2 linked regions of the Sinorhizobium fredii genome follow. The protein of the gene in region 2 interacts with the protein of the main gene of each other region in a pairwise test. Links are inferred from orthologs where the notes say so. Each region holds a gene or a part of one and is shown on either strand. Other genes may lie near its edges.

The links.
Region 1: the proteins of cysK (region 2) and cysE interact in binary tests that used the Escherichia coli proteins (3 or more experiments, as listed by UniProt). The link is inferred for Sinorhizobium fredii from one-to-one orthologs.

The regions. Positions count from the first base shown.
Region 1 is NZ_CP024307.1:1,609,501-1,616,913, reverse strand. What follows is about bases 1,899-4,696. They hold cysE (serine O-acetyltransferase), read right to left. Parts: upstream 3,813-4,696; coding sequence 2,985-3,812; downstream 1,899-2,984. Other genes in these bases: NXT3_RS07865 (alpha/beta fold hydrolase), read right to left, coding at 3,922-4,696; NXT3_RS07875 (DUF3126 family protein), read right to left, coding at 2,603-2,806; NXT3_RS07880 (phasin family protein), read right to left, coding at 2,016-2,372. Also shown: ATP-dependent Clp protease ATP-binding subunit ClpA, read right to left, coding at 1-1,373; ATP-dependent Clp protease adapter ClpS, read right to left, coding at 1,383-1,736; more of NXT3_RS07865, read right to left, coding at 4,697-4,707; NXT3_RS07860 (zinc-finger domain-containing protein), read left to right, coding at 4,878-5,123; NXT3_RS07855 (FAD-dependent monooxygenase), read left to right, coding at 5,152-6,333; NXT3_RS07850 (cystathionine beta-lyase), read right to left, coding at 6,385-7,413.
Region 2 is NZ_CP024307.1:338,917-346,412, reverse strand. The notes cover bases 1,897-4,777. They hold cysK (cysteine synthase A), read left to right. Parts: upstream 1,897-2,793; coding sequence 2,794-3,762; downstream 3,763-4,777. Other genes in these bases: NXT3_RS01660 (YifB family Mg chelatase-like AAA ATPase), read right to left, coding at 4,638-4,777; NXT3_RS01665 (hypothetical protein), read right to left, coding at 4,047-4,487; NXT3_RS01680 (LysE family translocator), read right to left, coding at 1,897-2,511. Outside these bases: NXT3_RS01695 (DMT family transporter), read left to right, coding at 1-784; NXT3_RS01690 (NIPSNAP family protein), read left to right, coding at 784-1,089; NXT3_RS01685 (gamma-glutamylcyclotransferase), read right to left, coding at 1,067-1,804; more of NXT3_RS01680, read right to left, coding at 1,879-1,896; more of NXT3_RS01660, read right to left, coding at 4,778-6,170; gshB (glutathione synthase), read right to left, coding at 6,337-7,284; NXT3_RS01650 (endonuclease/exonuclease/phosphatase family protein), read right to left, coding at 7,462-7,496.

The sequences.
Region 1 (7,413 bases), 1.3 Mb from region 2 along the record:
TCCTTCGAAACCGACTTCGGCGGGATGCGCGCCATAGTGGCCACTGTCGCCTCGATTTCCCTTTCGGTGATCAGCTTGCGGCGTTTGCTGACTGGCAGCAGCATTTGGGCCGCACCCGATTCGTCGATCACGTCGATCGCCTTGTCGGGCAGCTTGCGGTCATTGATGTAGCGGGCCGAAAGCTCGACCGCCGCCCTGATCGCCTCGTTCGAATATTTGAGGTGGTGATACTCCTCGAAATAGGGCTTCAGCCCCCGCATGATCTCGATCGCGTCGGCAACCGTCGGCTCGTTGACATCGATCTTCTGGAAACGGCGGACGAGCGCCCGATCCTTTTCGAAGAACTGGCGGTACTCTTTGTAGGTGGTCGAGCCGATGCAGCGGATCGAGCCGGAAGAGAGCGCCGGCTTCAAAAGGTTCGATGCGTCCATCGCACCGCCCGATGTCGCGCCCGCGCCGATCACCGTATGGATCTCGTCGATGAACAGGACCGCGCCGTGATATTCCTCGAGCTCCTTGACGACCTGCTTCAGGCGCTCTTCGAAATCGCCGCGATAGCGCGTGCCGGCGAGCAGCGTTCCCATGTCGAGCGCAAAGATCGTCGCGTCCTGAAGCGCCTCCGGCACCTGCTTCTCGACGATGCGCTTGGCAAGCCCCTCGGCGATCGCCGTCTTGCCGACGCCGGGATCGCCGACATAGAGCGGGTTGTTCTTGGACCTGCGGCAGAGCACTTGGATGGTTCGGTTCACCTCGGCGTGCCGGCCGATCAGCGGATCGATCTTTCCGGACTTGGCCTTTTCGTTCAGGTTGACGCAGTAGGCCGTCAGCGCATCCTGCTGCTTCTTCGGACCGGTCTCCTCGCTTTCGCGCGATGATTTCTGTTCCGAATCCTGATCCTCGGCGCCGCGCACCGGCCGCGATTCCGAGCTCCCGGGGCGCTTGCCGATGCCATGAGAGATGAAGTTCACCGCATCGTAGCGGGTCATCTCCTGCTCCTGCAGGAAATAGGCCGCATGGCTCTCGCGCTCGGCAAAGATCGCGACGAGCACATTGGCTCCCGTCACCTCTTCGCGGCCGGAGGATTGAACATGAATGACGGCCCGCTGGATGACGCGCTGGAAGCCGGCGGTGGGCTTGGAATCTTCATCGTAGCCGGTGATCAGATTGGACAATTCGTTGTCGACATAGTCCGTCACGGTCTTGCGAAGTGTTTCTAGATTTACATTGCACGCGCCCATCACGGCCGCCGCATCGGCATCATCGATCAATGCCAGCAGCAGGTGCTCGAGCGTCGCATATTCATGATGGCGCTCGTTGGCAAAAGTCAGTGCCTGATGCAGCGCCTTTTCGAGGCTGGGCGAAAAAGTTGGCACGTTAGGTCCTCATTTCTTTTCCATGACGCATTGCAAGGGATGCTGATGCTGCCTGGCGAAATCCATCACCTGCGTCACTTTGGTTTCGGCGACTTCGTAGGTAAAGACGCCGCATTCTCCAACGCCGTGGTTGTGGACATGAAGCATGATGATCGTCGCTTGTTCCCTGTCCTTCTGAAAAAAACGCTCCAGAATGTGGACGACGAACTCCATCGGCGTGTAATCGTCATTCAAAAGCAGAACGCGGTACAAACTCGGCTTCTTGGTCTTCGGCTTGGTGCGTGTGATAACGGACGTGCCACGACTGGGGCCGCCTCCGTCTCCATCGCTTCCCTGCTGCATCCGGACCGGCATGGCGATCATTCTGTTTCATTCCCTTGACGGCCGCAATCCACCAACGTGGCTGCGGCCTGCTTGCCTTTATCTAATGGTTCGTTCTTGGATTTTAAGACCGAACCAACGCACTGCAATCATATTCGCACGGCCAAGCACAAGATTGATCAATTTTCTTCGGCCGCTACAGTCGACGTTGAATCTCTGGCCAAGCTACCGAAGTAAGCCCGGAAACCCGATACCCCAAGAACGACAAGGCCGGCCGCGGCAACCGCGACCGGCCTTTTGGCAATGGCGATATTCTAATCGTCAGGCGGCGGCAGCTGCGGACTTCACGGATGCCGTTGCCTTGGCGACCGGTGCCTCATAGGGCTTGTAGGCGTCCTTGGCGAGATCGGCATACATCTCGCCGATCTTCGATGCTTCGGCGACGAAAGATTCATAGCTCGACTTCAGATAGTTCGTCTGCAGTTCGAAGGCAGCCTCGAGGCTCTTGGCGCCCGACAGCTTTTCAAGATGGGCAATGCCATCTTCGAAGGACTTCTTCGAGTAGTCTGCTGCTTCGGTTGCAATGGCCTGGAAGCCCTTGGTCATCGCAGAGTAGCTCTTTACAGCCACGTCGAGTGCTTCCTTGCTCTTCTTGTTTGCATCGTCGAAGTTGAACATCAAGTTTCTCCTTGTGGGCGGTGGGCAAGCGTCAGTCTAGGTGCACTGCACAAAAAGTCAAGTTCAGTGTGCGATGCAGTAAAACACAATTCTTGCAACGACTTGATGAAGATCCGGCGACATGCGGATAAATTATCTAAAAGTAAGACTTATAAGAAAAAACCGGCCCGATTGCTCAGGCCGGCACACTTTGAGACACGCGGCCGTCGACCGGCCATGCGACGTCCAGCTCAGAGATCGACGTCGAGGATCGCCATCGAGAAATTATAGGAGAGTTCGCCGTCTTCGTCGTCGCGGAATATGACTCCGAGAAATTCGTCGCCAAGATAAACCTCGGCGGATTCGTCCTTCCTGGGACGGGCCTTGACGACCATAGCCGGATTCAAGGTGCGCTTGAAATAGGCCTCAAGCTTGCGGATTTCTTCGGGCTTCAAATCTATTCTCCGTAGCCGATTGATTTGCCGCGCTTCTCGCATGCGGCGTTGCCAGGTGTAAACCCATCACGGCGCCGAGCCCCCATGAAGATGATTAACGACAGCCGTAACGCGTTGAATTGCCGCTCAGATTTTTCATTTCCGCGAACAAGGCGATGAACGCGGCCCTTCCTCCGCGTCAGATATCGAAGCTCGCCAGGATCTGGTCCATCTGCCGCGAGGGTTCGGAGCATCCGGCCTCGCCGACGACCCTGGCCGGAACGCCCGCTACCGTCGTCTTCGGCGGAACCGCCTTCAGCACGACCGATCCGGCCGCCACCCGCGAGCAATGGCCGATATGGATATTGCCGAGGATCTTCGCGCCGGCGCCGATCAGCACGCCGTCGCCGATCTTCGGGTGACGGTCGCTGCCCTCCTTGCCGGTGCCGCCAAGGGTGACGCCATGCAGGATCGACACATTGTCGCCAATCACCGCCGTTTCGCCGACGACAAGCCCCGTCGCGTGGTCGAGGAAGATGCCGCGCCCGACGCGTGCGGCCGGATTGATATCGGTCTGGAACACACTCGAGGAGCGGCTCTGGAGATAGAGCGCAAAATCCTTCCGCCCGCGGTCCCACAGCCAGTGGGCCAGCCGGTGCGTCTGGATGGCATGGAAGCCCTTGAAATAGAGCACGGGCTCGAGGAACCGCGTGCAGGCCGGATCGCGGTCGTAGACCGCCTGGATGTCGACCCGCAGGATCGCGCTCCATTCAGGCCAGTCCTCGAGCATCTCCAGAAAGGTCTGGTGAAGAAGGTTTGCCTGCAGGTCGGGGTGATCAAGCCGTTCGCAGATCCGGTAGATCACGCTCTCTTCCAGCGAATGCTGGTTGACCACAGTCGAATAGAGAAAGGCCGCAAGCATCGGATCCCGCTCGGCGGCGAGGCGCGCTTCTTCGCGCAGACTGTCCCAGATGGGGTCGACTGCCTTCAGCGGTTCCGTATGGCGAAGTTCGCTCTTGGCGACCATGGTCGCGCTCCTTCCTGGGTCAATCTGCCGGCTTGCGCTGCGACATATATAGGGCAATTCCCGACCAACATAAATGGCCCCGCACGTTTCGATCGGCGGTCATCTTTGACTAGGCGCGGCCGAGCTCGGCGAGAAACTCCAGGACCGCCTTCTTGAAGACGCGGTCGCCAACGGCCAGCATATGGTCGCGGCCCGGAATGTCCACGGCCATGGCATGCGGCATCAGGGCGGCAAGCTCCTGGGCGGAGCCCGCCACGTCGTCCTTCGTGCCGACCCCGACCAGAACGGGCACGTCGATGCGCCCGACATCCTCGGCGGAAAGCAGATCGCGCGAGGTCGATATGCAGGCGGCAAGCGCCTGGCGGTCGCTCTTCGTCTGGTCGGCAAAGGCGCGGAACATTCGGCCGCGTGTATGCGTCACATCTTCGAGCGATGGCGCAAGCAGCGCGTCGGCGATCGGGTCCCAGTCTCCCACTCCGGTCACCATGCCTATTCCCAAGCCGCCGAACACCAGCGAGCGGACGCGATGCGGGTGATGCAACGCCAGGAATGCGGAGATGCGCGCGCCCATCGAATAGCCCATGATATGCGCCTCTGGGATGCCGAGATGGGCCAGAAGCGCGGCCGCGTCGCCGGCCATCTGGTGCGGGTGGTACACGGAAGCGTCATAAGGCTTGCTGCTCGCCCCGTGACCGCGGTTGTCGAGTGCGACAACCCGGTAGCCAGCGTCGCCGAGCGTCTTCAGCCAGCCTGGGTATACCCAGTTGACATTGGCGCTCGAGGCGAACCCGTGAATGAGCAGCACAGGATCCCCCGACGGGTCGCCCTCGTCGAAATAGGCAATTTCCAAGCCGTCGTGGGTGAAGCGCGAGAAAGGCGGTGGGTTCAAATCCATGGTTTTCCCAGACATCATCTGTTTTCGCCGAAACTAGGCGGTAACCGAAGAGGCGAAAACCCCCGCCCGTCAAAAACCACAGGCGCGTCGTGATTGCTGCTACACATTTGCGCCAAAGCTCACTATGGTGCCGGCAAAAATATACAGACTTGCATTCAGCGGAGTACGACATGGCCGGCCACAGCATCCCCCATTTCCAGAATGACGGCGGGCACCGGGTTATCGAGATCGGCGTCAAGGAATTCATGTGCACCGGCGCATCCGTTCCCTTCGATCACCCCCATATCTTCATCGACATGGGCGACGACAACGAGAAGGTCTGCTCCTATTGCTCGACGCTCTATCGCTACAACGCGAGCCTGAAGGCGACAGAGACGATTCCGCCGGGCTGTCTCTTCGAGACCAAGGCGGCCTGACCTGCCCGCAGCCACCGGCGCGACATCGATGCAAAAGGCTGGTCCCGTCGCAATCGTCGGCGCTGGCATCGCCGGCCTGACAATGGCGCTGTGCCTTGCGCGGCAGGGCTTTGCTTCAGATATCTTCGAGCAGGCAGACGCACTGAACGAGGTGGGCGCCGGGCTGCAATTGTCACCGAACGCCTCGCGCATCTTAGTGAAACTCGGCTTGCTCCCTGCGCTCGAGGCGGTGTGGGGTGAACCGAAATCGATAGGGCTCGTCGACGGACACTCGCTGCGTCCGCTAGCAGACGTGCCAGCCGGTGCGGCAGCGCGCATCCGCTGGGCAGCACCCTACGGGGTCCTGCACCGCGCCAGCCTGCAGAAAATCCTCCTGGACGCAGTACAGTCGGAGCCGGCCTGCCGCCTGCATCTTGGCAAGCGCATCAAGGGCGATCCGGTGGCGGCGGCTGCCGCGGCAACGGGACGCCGCCCATCAATCGTCATCGGCGCCGACGGCATCTGGTCGGAGGCGAGAGCCGCTATTCCGGCCGCCGGCGCCGCCCGGTTCTCCGGCAATGTCGCTTGGCGGCTGTTGCTGCCGAACACAGAAGAGACGGGCTGCCTTTCGGCGGATCGCGTCACGGCCTTCCTTGGGCCGGAGGCTCATCTGGTCGCCTACCCGCTTCGCGAAATCGACGGCTTCAATCTGGTTGCGGTCGTCGGCGGCACGCCGGCCGAGGGGGCCTGGACGGGTCAGGAATCACCGGAGCGACGACGCGAATTCACGGCCGCTTTCGAAGCATGGCACCCCGATCTGCGATCGTTGATCGAAGGTTCCGGCTCGGCCACCTATTGGCCCTTGTGCACCGTCGAGGAAGGCGCCTGGCACAACAGGCGGGACATCGTGCTGATCGGCGACGCCGCCCATGCGATGACGCCCTTTGCGGCCCAGGGTGCTGCGATGGCGATAGAGGACGCCAGTGAACTGGCGCTTTGTCTTGCCGAGTGCCCCGACGCTCCGGCCGCCTTCGCGCGTTACGAGCAGGCGCGCCGGGCACGGATCGCCCGGGTCCGCAAGCGTGCCGCCTTCAACCGCTTTGCCTATCACGCCCGCGGGCCGGTCAGGGTCGCGCGAAACCTGGTCCTCGCGCTGAAGGGCCCGGAAGCGCTCGCAGCCGATCTCGACTGGCTCTATGGATATGGCGCCTCGGAACGCGAGAAGGCCTGACCGGCAGGCAGCAAATCCCTGCCGCCTGCCCCGGTCACTCGGATGGCCCGATCAGGCGGCATTGGCCGCCGCGAGACCTGCCTCGATGTCGCGGCGCAGGTCGGCAACATCTTCCAGACCGATCTGCAGCCGGATGACGGGCCCTCCTGATGGGCCCTTCGCGATCTTGCGATCGGAAAGGTTCGCATGCAATGCGAGGCTCTCGAAGCCGCCCCAGGAATAGCCGAGGCCGAAGAACGAGAGCGCATCGAGGAAGGCATGCGCCTTCGCCTTGCTTGTTTCGGGTTCGGCCTTCAGGACAAATGAGAAGATGCCGCTCGCCCCGCCAAAGTCGCGCTTCCAGAGCTCGTGCCCGGGAAAGCTCGGCAGCGCCGGATGCAGCACCCTCTCCACCTCGTCCCGACCCTCGAGCCAGGTGGCAATCGCCAGAGCGCTGTCCTGGTGGCGCTCCAGGCGAATGCCCATGGTGCGAAGGCCGCGCAGAATCTGATAGCTGTCGTCCGGTGAGACGCAGACGCCGAGCGTCACCATCGCCTCGGTCAGGGCCGGCCAATGGGCAGCATTGGCCGAAACGGTTCCGAGCAGCACGTCGGAGTGCCCGGAGGGATATTTCGTCGCCGCGTGGATGGAAACGTCGACGCCATGGTCGAGGGGGCGGAAGTAGATCGGCGTTGCCCAGGTGTTGTCCATGGTGACGACGCAGCCGTGGCGGTGGGCGGCATCGGCAATCGCCCGGATATCCTGCATCTCGAACGTGTTCGAGCCCGGCGCCTCCGTGTGCACCAGCCGCGTGTTCGGCCGGATCAGGCCCTCGATGGCAGTACCGATCATCGGATCGTAATATTCGACCGTGATCCCGAGCCGGGTCAGCATCGTGTCGCAGAAGTGCCGGGTCGGGAAATAGACCGAATCGACGATCAGAGCGTGGTCGCCCGACGAAAGATAGGCGAGGAAGGGCACCGTGACAGCGGCCAGCCCCGAGGGTACGAGAATCGTTCCGGCGGCGCCTTCGAGTTCATTGATCGCCTCGCAGAGCGCGTCGGTCGTCGGCGTGCCGCGCGTGCCGTAGGTGTATTTCTG
Region 2 (7,496 bases):
CGGGGCCGTGACGCTCGCAATCCTTGCCGCAGCCCTCGGCCTCATCGATCTCAGGCACTTGCGTCCGAAGGTCGTCGGGCTTTCCGTGCTCGGCGGTGTGGCGATCGTCATCAACTGGCTGCTGCTTTTCGAAGCCTATTCGCACGCCTCGATCTCGATTGCGACGATGGTCTACAACACGCAGCCCTTCATGCTGCTCGGGCTCGGGGCGCTTTTCCTCGGCGAGAAGATCACCCCAACCAAGCTGTTCTGGCTCTCGGTCGCCTTCATCGGCATGCTGGCGATCGTCTCCGCAAAGCCGGCGGGCGGAGCCGGAACCGGTCATTATCTCGCAGGGATCGCCCTCTCGCTCGGCGCCGCCTTCTTCTACGCCATTGCGGCGATCGTCACCAAGCTGCTCAAGGGCACGCCGCCGCAGCTTATCGCGCTGATCCAGGTCTTGACCGGCGCGGCGATGCTCGCCCCCTTTGCCATGACGGCGCCGCTGCCGCAGAGCGCAATCCAGTGGACCTTGCTGATCACCATCGGCGTCGTCCACACCGGCATCATGTACATCCTGCTCTATGGCGCGATCCAGCGGCTGCCGACCCATGTGACGGGCGCGCTTTCTTTCATCTACCCTATCGCCGCAATCCTGGTCGACCGCATTGCCTTCGGGCACCAATTGCAGCCCGTGCAGATCCTGGGATCGGCCGCGATCCTGCTGGCAGCGGCCGGCAGCAATCTCGGCTGGACGCTTCGTTCGGCCCCACGTATCAAGCAGCACGCCGAACGGAGCGCCTGATGATCACCTGCTATTTGAAATACGTCATCGATCCTTACAAGCTCAAGGAATTCGAGCATTACGCCAAGCTCTGGATTCCGCTGGTGAACCGGCTCGGCGGCAGCCATCACGGCTATTTCATGCCGCATGAGGGCGCCAACAATATTGCGCTCGCGCTCTTCAGCTTTCCCTCGCTCGCAGCCTACGAGACCTATCGCGAGCAGATGGCCGCCTATCCTGAATGCCAAGCGGCCTTCGCCTATGCCGAGGAGACGCGCTGCATTCTAAGCTACGAGCGCAGCTTCATGCGTCCAGTGTTTGAATGAGCTCGCTTGACGCCGCGGCTCCATCGCGCTCGATGCACTCCGCTACGAGCGCTTGTAGGCGCCACAAATTGCGATCTCGAATGCCCCTGGCTTCAAGATGCGTTACCGTGTTGAGGAGATACTCCGCGCCCGAGCCGACATGGCCGCAGGCGCGCGCCAGGACTTCGGCGACGGCCTCGAGAGGAAGGCTTCCGGTATAGAATGACGAAGCGCGGTTCATGACGAAACCCAGAGCGGGAACGGATCCCTGCCCCGTCTCGACCTTGATCCAGCGGGGCATGCTGTTGGGCGGCTTATAGGTGAACTCACGCCGGAACAGCCTTCCGAGCTGGCCTTCGAGGTCGTCGTTCGGCAGTTCGTAGAGAACGCCGCGGCACTGCCCGCCGCGGTCGAGGGCCATCATCAGACCCGGCTCATCGGGTGTGCCCCGAAAGCGAAGCATCCGCAAGCAGAACGAACGATGCCAGCCCCGGGCGATGCCGATCTCTTCCCTGACATGCTCGATCTCCGGCCTCCAGATCAGTGATCCATAGGCGAAGAGCAAGGTTGGCAAGCCCGGAGCCGGATGGCACTTCATTATCCGCGCCACCCAGTGGTCATAGTCCGCATCTGTGTGCAGTTGCGCTCCGGATCCCGGACCGCCGTCCGCAATCGCTCTGTGGACCTGCGCAACATGGGCCGCGGTCAAGCTGAAGGATGTTGATCTGCCGGACATGGTCAAAATCTCCGCCGAAGAGGATCGCGCAACGGTCCCCCGGGTGCAAGCTGGCCTTTCACGGGTGACCTCGCCTACCGGCGCGCCTCGGCAGCCATGCTGACGGCGAGGCTGGCGAGCACGGTGCTCATCATCCAGCGCTGCACCAGCATGAAGAGGGGCCGGCCTGCGAGGAAGGCGGCGATCGACCCGGCGGTCACGGCGATCAGCACATTGACGCTGACGCTGATTGCGATCTGCAGGCTGCCGAAAACGAGCGACTGCAGGAGCACGCTTCCGGATTCCGGTCGGATGAACTGCGGCAGCAGCGAAAGGTAGAGCGCCGCCACCTTCGGATTGAGCAGGCTGGTGACGAGGCCCATGACGAAGAGCTTGCGCGGTCCGTCCTGCGGCAGGTCGCGGACCTGGAACGGCGAGCGACCGCCGGGCTTCACGGCCTGCCAGGCGAGGAAGAGGAGATAGAGTGCGCCGGCGAAGCACAGCACGTTGTGGGCGAAGGGAACCGCGAGCAACAGGGCGGTGATGCCGAGCGCGGCGAAGACCATGTAGAAGACGAAGCCGAGTGCCACGCCGCCGAGCGAGACAAGGCCGGCGCCCGGGCCTTGGCAGATCGAACGGGAGATCAGGTAGATCATGTTCGGTCCCGGCGTCAGTACCATGCCGAGCGCAATCAGCGCGAAGCCGATGAGATTGTGAGTTTCGGGCAAGGCCGTTCCCCTTCCGCAGTTTTTCCGGAACGTGCACGGCTCAACGAGTCGCTAGCAACGCCGTTCTTGTCACCGGGTCAATTTTTGCGAGCGATGGTGCGGCGTTCTCAAGCGGAACTTTCCACGCCGTGCTATCCACCGACCGGAAAAACATGCTCCAACCGGCGGGTTTGCTATCGCTTTTTCCTTCGCCTGCCCGCATCCGGCGCTTTCCCGCTCTGGAATGGACCGTTGATTGTTCCTATTCTCATGACAACCATCTTGAGCAACGGGAGAAGTACAATGCCAGAAGCGCGCAAGCCCGGCCGCGGCCGCGTCTTTTCATCAATCACCGAAACGATCGGCGACACTCCCATCGTGCGGCTGGACAGGCTCGCCAGCGAAAAGGGCGTGAAGGCGAACCTGCTTGCCAAGCTCGAGTTCTTCAATCCGATCGCCTCGGTCAAGGACCGCATCGGCGTCGCGATGATCGAAGCGCTTGAGGCGGAGGGCAAGATCGAGCCCGGCCGGACGACGCTGATCGAGCCGACATCGGGCAATACCGGCATAGCGCTTGCCTTCGTGGCCGCCGCTAAAGGCTACAGGCTGATCCTCACCATGCCCGAAACGATGTCGGTCGAGCGGCGCAAGATGCTGTCGCTGCTCGGCGCCGAATTGGTGCTGACCGAAGGGGCAAAGGGCATGAAGGGCGCCATCGCCAAGGCGCAGGAACTCACCGAGACGCTGCCCGACGCCATCATCCCGCAACAGTTCGAAAACCCGGCCAATCCGGAAATCCATCGCAGGACGACCGCCGAGGAAATCTGGAACGACACCGAAGGCAGCGTCGATATCCTTGTTTCCGGCATCGGCACCGGCGGCACGATCACCGGCGCCGGTCAAGTGCTGAAGGCGCGCAAGCCGTCGGTCAAGGTGATTGCCGTCGAGCCCGAGGAGTCGCCGGTTCTCTCGGGCGGCACGCCGGGACCGCACAAGATCCAGGGCATCGGCGCTGGCTTCGCGCCGCCGATCCTCGACACCTCGATCTATGACGAGGTCGTCACCGTGAATGCGGGCGAAGCGGTCGAAGTGGCACGGCTCGTCGCCACGCTCGAAGGCGTGCCGGTCGGTATCTCCTCCGGCGCCGCGCTCCAGGCGGCGATCGAAGTCGGCCGGCGCGAGGAGAATGCCGGCAAGATGATCGTGGTGATCATTCCGTCCTTTGCGGAGCGTTATCTTTCGACGGTGCTTTTCGAGGGGCTGGGCGGGTAGAGGCGCGGGCACTGCGGAGCGGGATGAGAGGAGGTGCTCGGTTTTCCGCCCACCGCGCTCGATCCCTTCGCTGTTCAGCGACACGACGATCTCGTGCCAATCGCTGGGCTTGTTCATGAGGTCGGCCTTGGTCGAAGCCGCTTTCGCATTCTCCGCACCTCCCTCATCGATCTCATCTTCGAGGCGAACTCGGCGATGAAAGGTTCATCCCGCCGTCCCTGATCGCGATCGCCTGAAAGGGGGCGCGGACGCTGTAGTGCAGCACGCTTCGCCGTTTCGTGGCGCTATTTCGCAATTCCGGGGCAAAGGCTTTGAAAAATTTCGAGCCTCTCGGCGTAGGAGGCAAGCGAAAGGTTTGGGAGAAAAGCCTCGTCACCGTCGCGGCGGATGAGATAGTCCGTCTCCGACAGCAGCCCTTTCTTGATCATTTCAGGAGACTGCCTGGCGGAGCCGTGAAAGGAATAGCTGGAGCCATGCATGTCCGTCCAGGTGCGCTCGACGCAATTGCCGGTGACGCGGTCAGCGAGCTTCGTCGTCGCGATCACGTCTCCAATGCAGCGCAACGAGTCATCGCGGAGATATTCGACGCAGAAGACTTTCGCGTCCTGCGGCGTGTGCTTCAGGCGGATCACAGCGTTTGCCGTTCCAATTCCCTCCTTCGAAACGATCGTCATCGTCATGCCGATTCTCGCCCCATAGGAGAGCTTGCTTGGGTTCTCGGACACTGCCGACCCCACGGCCGGTCCAAGGAGAATGCCTGCCACAAGGGCGAGCGGCATAACGAAACCGTTTGGTTGGAAGGTGCCGTTGAAGGGGAACACGATAGCGGGCCTTGAGAGATGGACTTGGATTTGTGCAACTGGGCCAGGCGAGCGCTACGCCGCTACCGGCAGGCGCTCGCCGGCGACGCGATAGGAGATCGCTTCGGCGAGATGGATCCGTCCGACGGTCGGTGCTTCGTCGAGATCGGCGAGCGTGCGGGCCACCTTCAGTACACGGTGATAGCCGCGCGCCGAGAACTTCATCTTTTCCGCGGCGTCCCTGAGGAGCTGCAGCCCCGCCGAGTCGGGTTCGGCGATTCTCTCGATCATCGCCGTCGATGCCCGGGCATTGCTCGTCAATTCCGGATGGCCGAGGGCGGCGAGGCGACCCCGCTGCAACTCGCGGGCGCGGGCGACGCGGCGCGCGACGACGGCGCTTGCCTCCGCCGTGCCGGGGCGGATGAGGTCGGCGGCACTGACGGCGGGCACGTCGATGCGGATATCGATGCGGTCCATCAGCGGACCGGAAATCCGAGCCTGGTAATCGGCCATGCAGCGCGGGCCGCGGGCGCAGCTGCGGCCCGGCTCGCCGGCCATGCCGCAGCGGCAGGGGTTCATCGCGGCGACGAGCTGGATCGCCGCCGGGTAGCTCACACGGTGATTGGCGCGCGCAATGACGCATTCGGCGGTTTCGAGCGGCTGGCGCAGCGCATCGAGCACCTGCGGGGGAAACTCCGGAAACTCGTCGAGAAACAGGACGCCATGATGGGCGAGCGACGCCTCCCCGGGTTTTGCCCGCAAACCGCCGCCGATCAGCGCCGCCATGGTGGCGGAATGGTGCGGCGCACGGAACGGCCGGCGGTCGGAGAGCTTGCCGCCCGCCAATTGCCCGGCGATCGAATGGATCATCGACACTTCGAGCAGTTCGGCTGGGGAGAGCGGCGGCAGGATGGACGGCAGACGCGACGCCAGCATCGACTTGCCGGAACCGGGAGGGCCTACCATCAGGAGATTGTGATTGCCGGCGGCCGCGACCTCCAGCGCCCGTTTGGCGCTTTCCTGGCCCTTGATGTCGGCGAGATCGGGAAGATCGGCGGCGGCCGCCCGGACCGCCGGTTCGGGGCGGGAGAGCACCTGCGTGCCGCGGAAATGATTGGCGATGGCAATCAGGCTGCGCGGCGCCAGGATATTGATCTCGGCGCCGGCCCAGGCCGCTTCAGCGCCGCTTTGGGCTGGGCAGATCAGCCCCTTGCCGAGTCCATTGGCCCCGATCGCCGCCGGCAGCGCGCCGGCAACTGGAGCGATCGTGCCGTCGAGATTAAGCTCGCCGATGACCACAAAGCCGGAAAGTGCATCCGCTGGGATGGCGCCGAGCGCCGCCATCAGGCCGAGCGCGATGGCGAGGTCGAAATGGCTGCCTTCCTTGGGCAGGTCGGCCGGCGCCAGATTGACGGTGACCCGCTTGGCCGGCAGCGCCAGGCCCGAGGCGTGCAGCGCCGCCTGGACGCGTTCGCGGCTTTCGGCAACGGCCTTGTCCGGCAGCCCGACGATCTGCATGCCGACCTTGCCAGGAGCCACCATTACCTGGACGTCGACCGGAACGCCCTCGATACCCTGAAACGCAACCGTGCTGACGCGCGCGACCATGATGCCCCCATTGCTCCAGCCTGCACCGCACAACCGCCGCCGGTAGCAAGCCAAATCTTGCACGGTACGCGCTCAAAAACAAGAACAATAATAGAACAAACGCGCGTGAGGTGAAATCGGCGTGTGCCGACCGGGTAGGTCGAACGTTCCTAAACGATTGCGGAGGTCAGCCGCGTTTCTTTTCGATTGCATCCCAGAGCATGCTGGCGACATCGGCGCCGCCGAACTTCTTGACCTCGCGGATGCCAGTCGGCGAAGTGACGTTGATTTCGGTCATGTAATCCCCGATGACATCGATGCCGACGAAGAGGAAGCCGCGCTCTTTCAGCGCCGGTCCGATGCGGGCGCAGATTTCCTTCTCGCGAGCGGTGAGCTCGGTCGCCTCGGCGCGGCCGCCGACATGCATGTTGGAGCGGGCGTCGTGTTCGGCCGGGACGCGGTTGATGGCGCCAACCGGCTCGCCATTGACGAGCAGGATGCGTTTGTCGCCCTTTCGGACCGCCGGCAGATATTCCTGGGCAATGAAGGGCTCGCGAAACATCTGGCCGAACATTTCAAGCAGCGACGAGAGATTGCGATCGTCGCGCGCCGAATGGAAGACCCCGGCGCCGCCATTGCCGTAGAGCGGCTTCAGGATGATGTCGCCCATCTCCTCGCGGAAGCGGGCGATCTCGCTCGCATCCCGCGTGATCAGCGTCCGCGGCATCAGGTCGGGAAATTCGGTGACGAAGATTTTCTCCGGCGAATTGCGCACCCAGGCCGGGTCGTTGACGACGAGCGTCTTCGGGTGAAGCCGCTCCAGAAGATGCGTCGAGGTGATATAGGCCATGTCGAAGGGCGGATCCTGGCGAAGCAGGATGACGTCCATGGTCGAAAGATCGATCCGCTCGGGCTCGTCCAGCGTGAAATGGTCGCCCTTGACGTCGCGCAGCGTCATCTGCTGCGCGGTCGCATAGACCTTGCCGTCACGCAGCGACAGCTTGTCGGGCGTGTAGTGGAACAGCCGGTACCCGCGCGCCTGTGCCTCGAGGCTCATGGCAAAGGTGGAATCGCCCGCAATGGTGATGCCCGAGACATGGTCCATTTGGACCCCGACATTGACGATTCCTGCCATTTTCCCGTTCCCGTTGGTTCCCCTGCCGCATTCGCCCAAGGCGGAAATCGCTTCGGCGAAATCATACAGCAATTCAAAGCGCTACCGCGACGATCATGCACCCGCAACGGCGGACACCGCCACAGGAGGCCCGCCACATGTAGAATGCGCAAGGCGCTTAGGCAAGGAGACCGGCGCCTATTGGAAACCCTCGACGAGGCAGGTGATGAGGT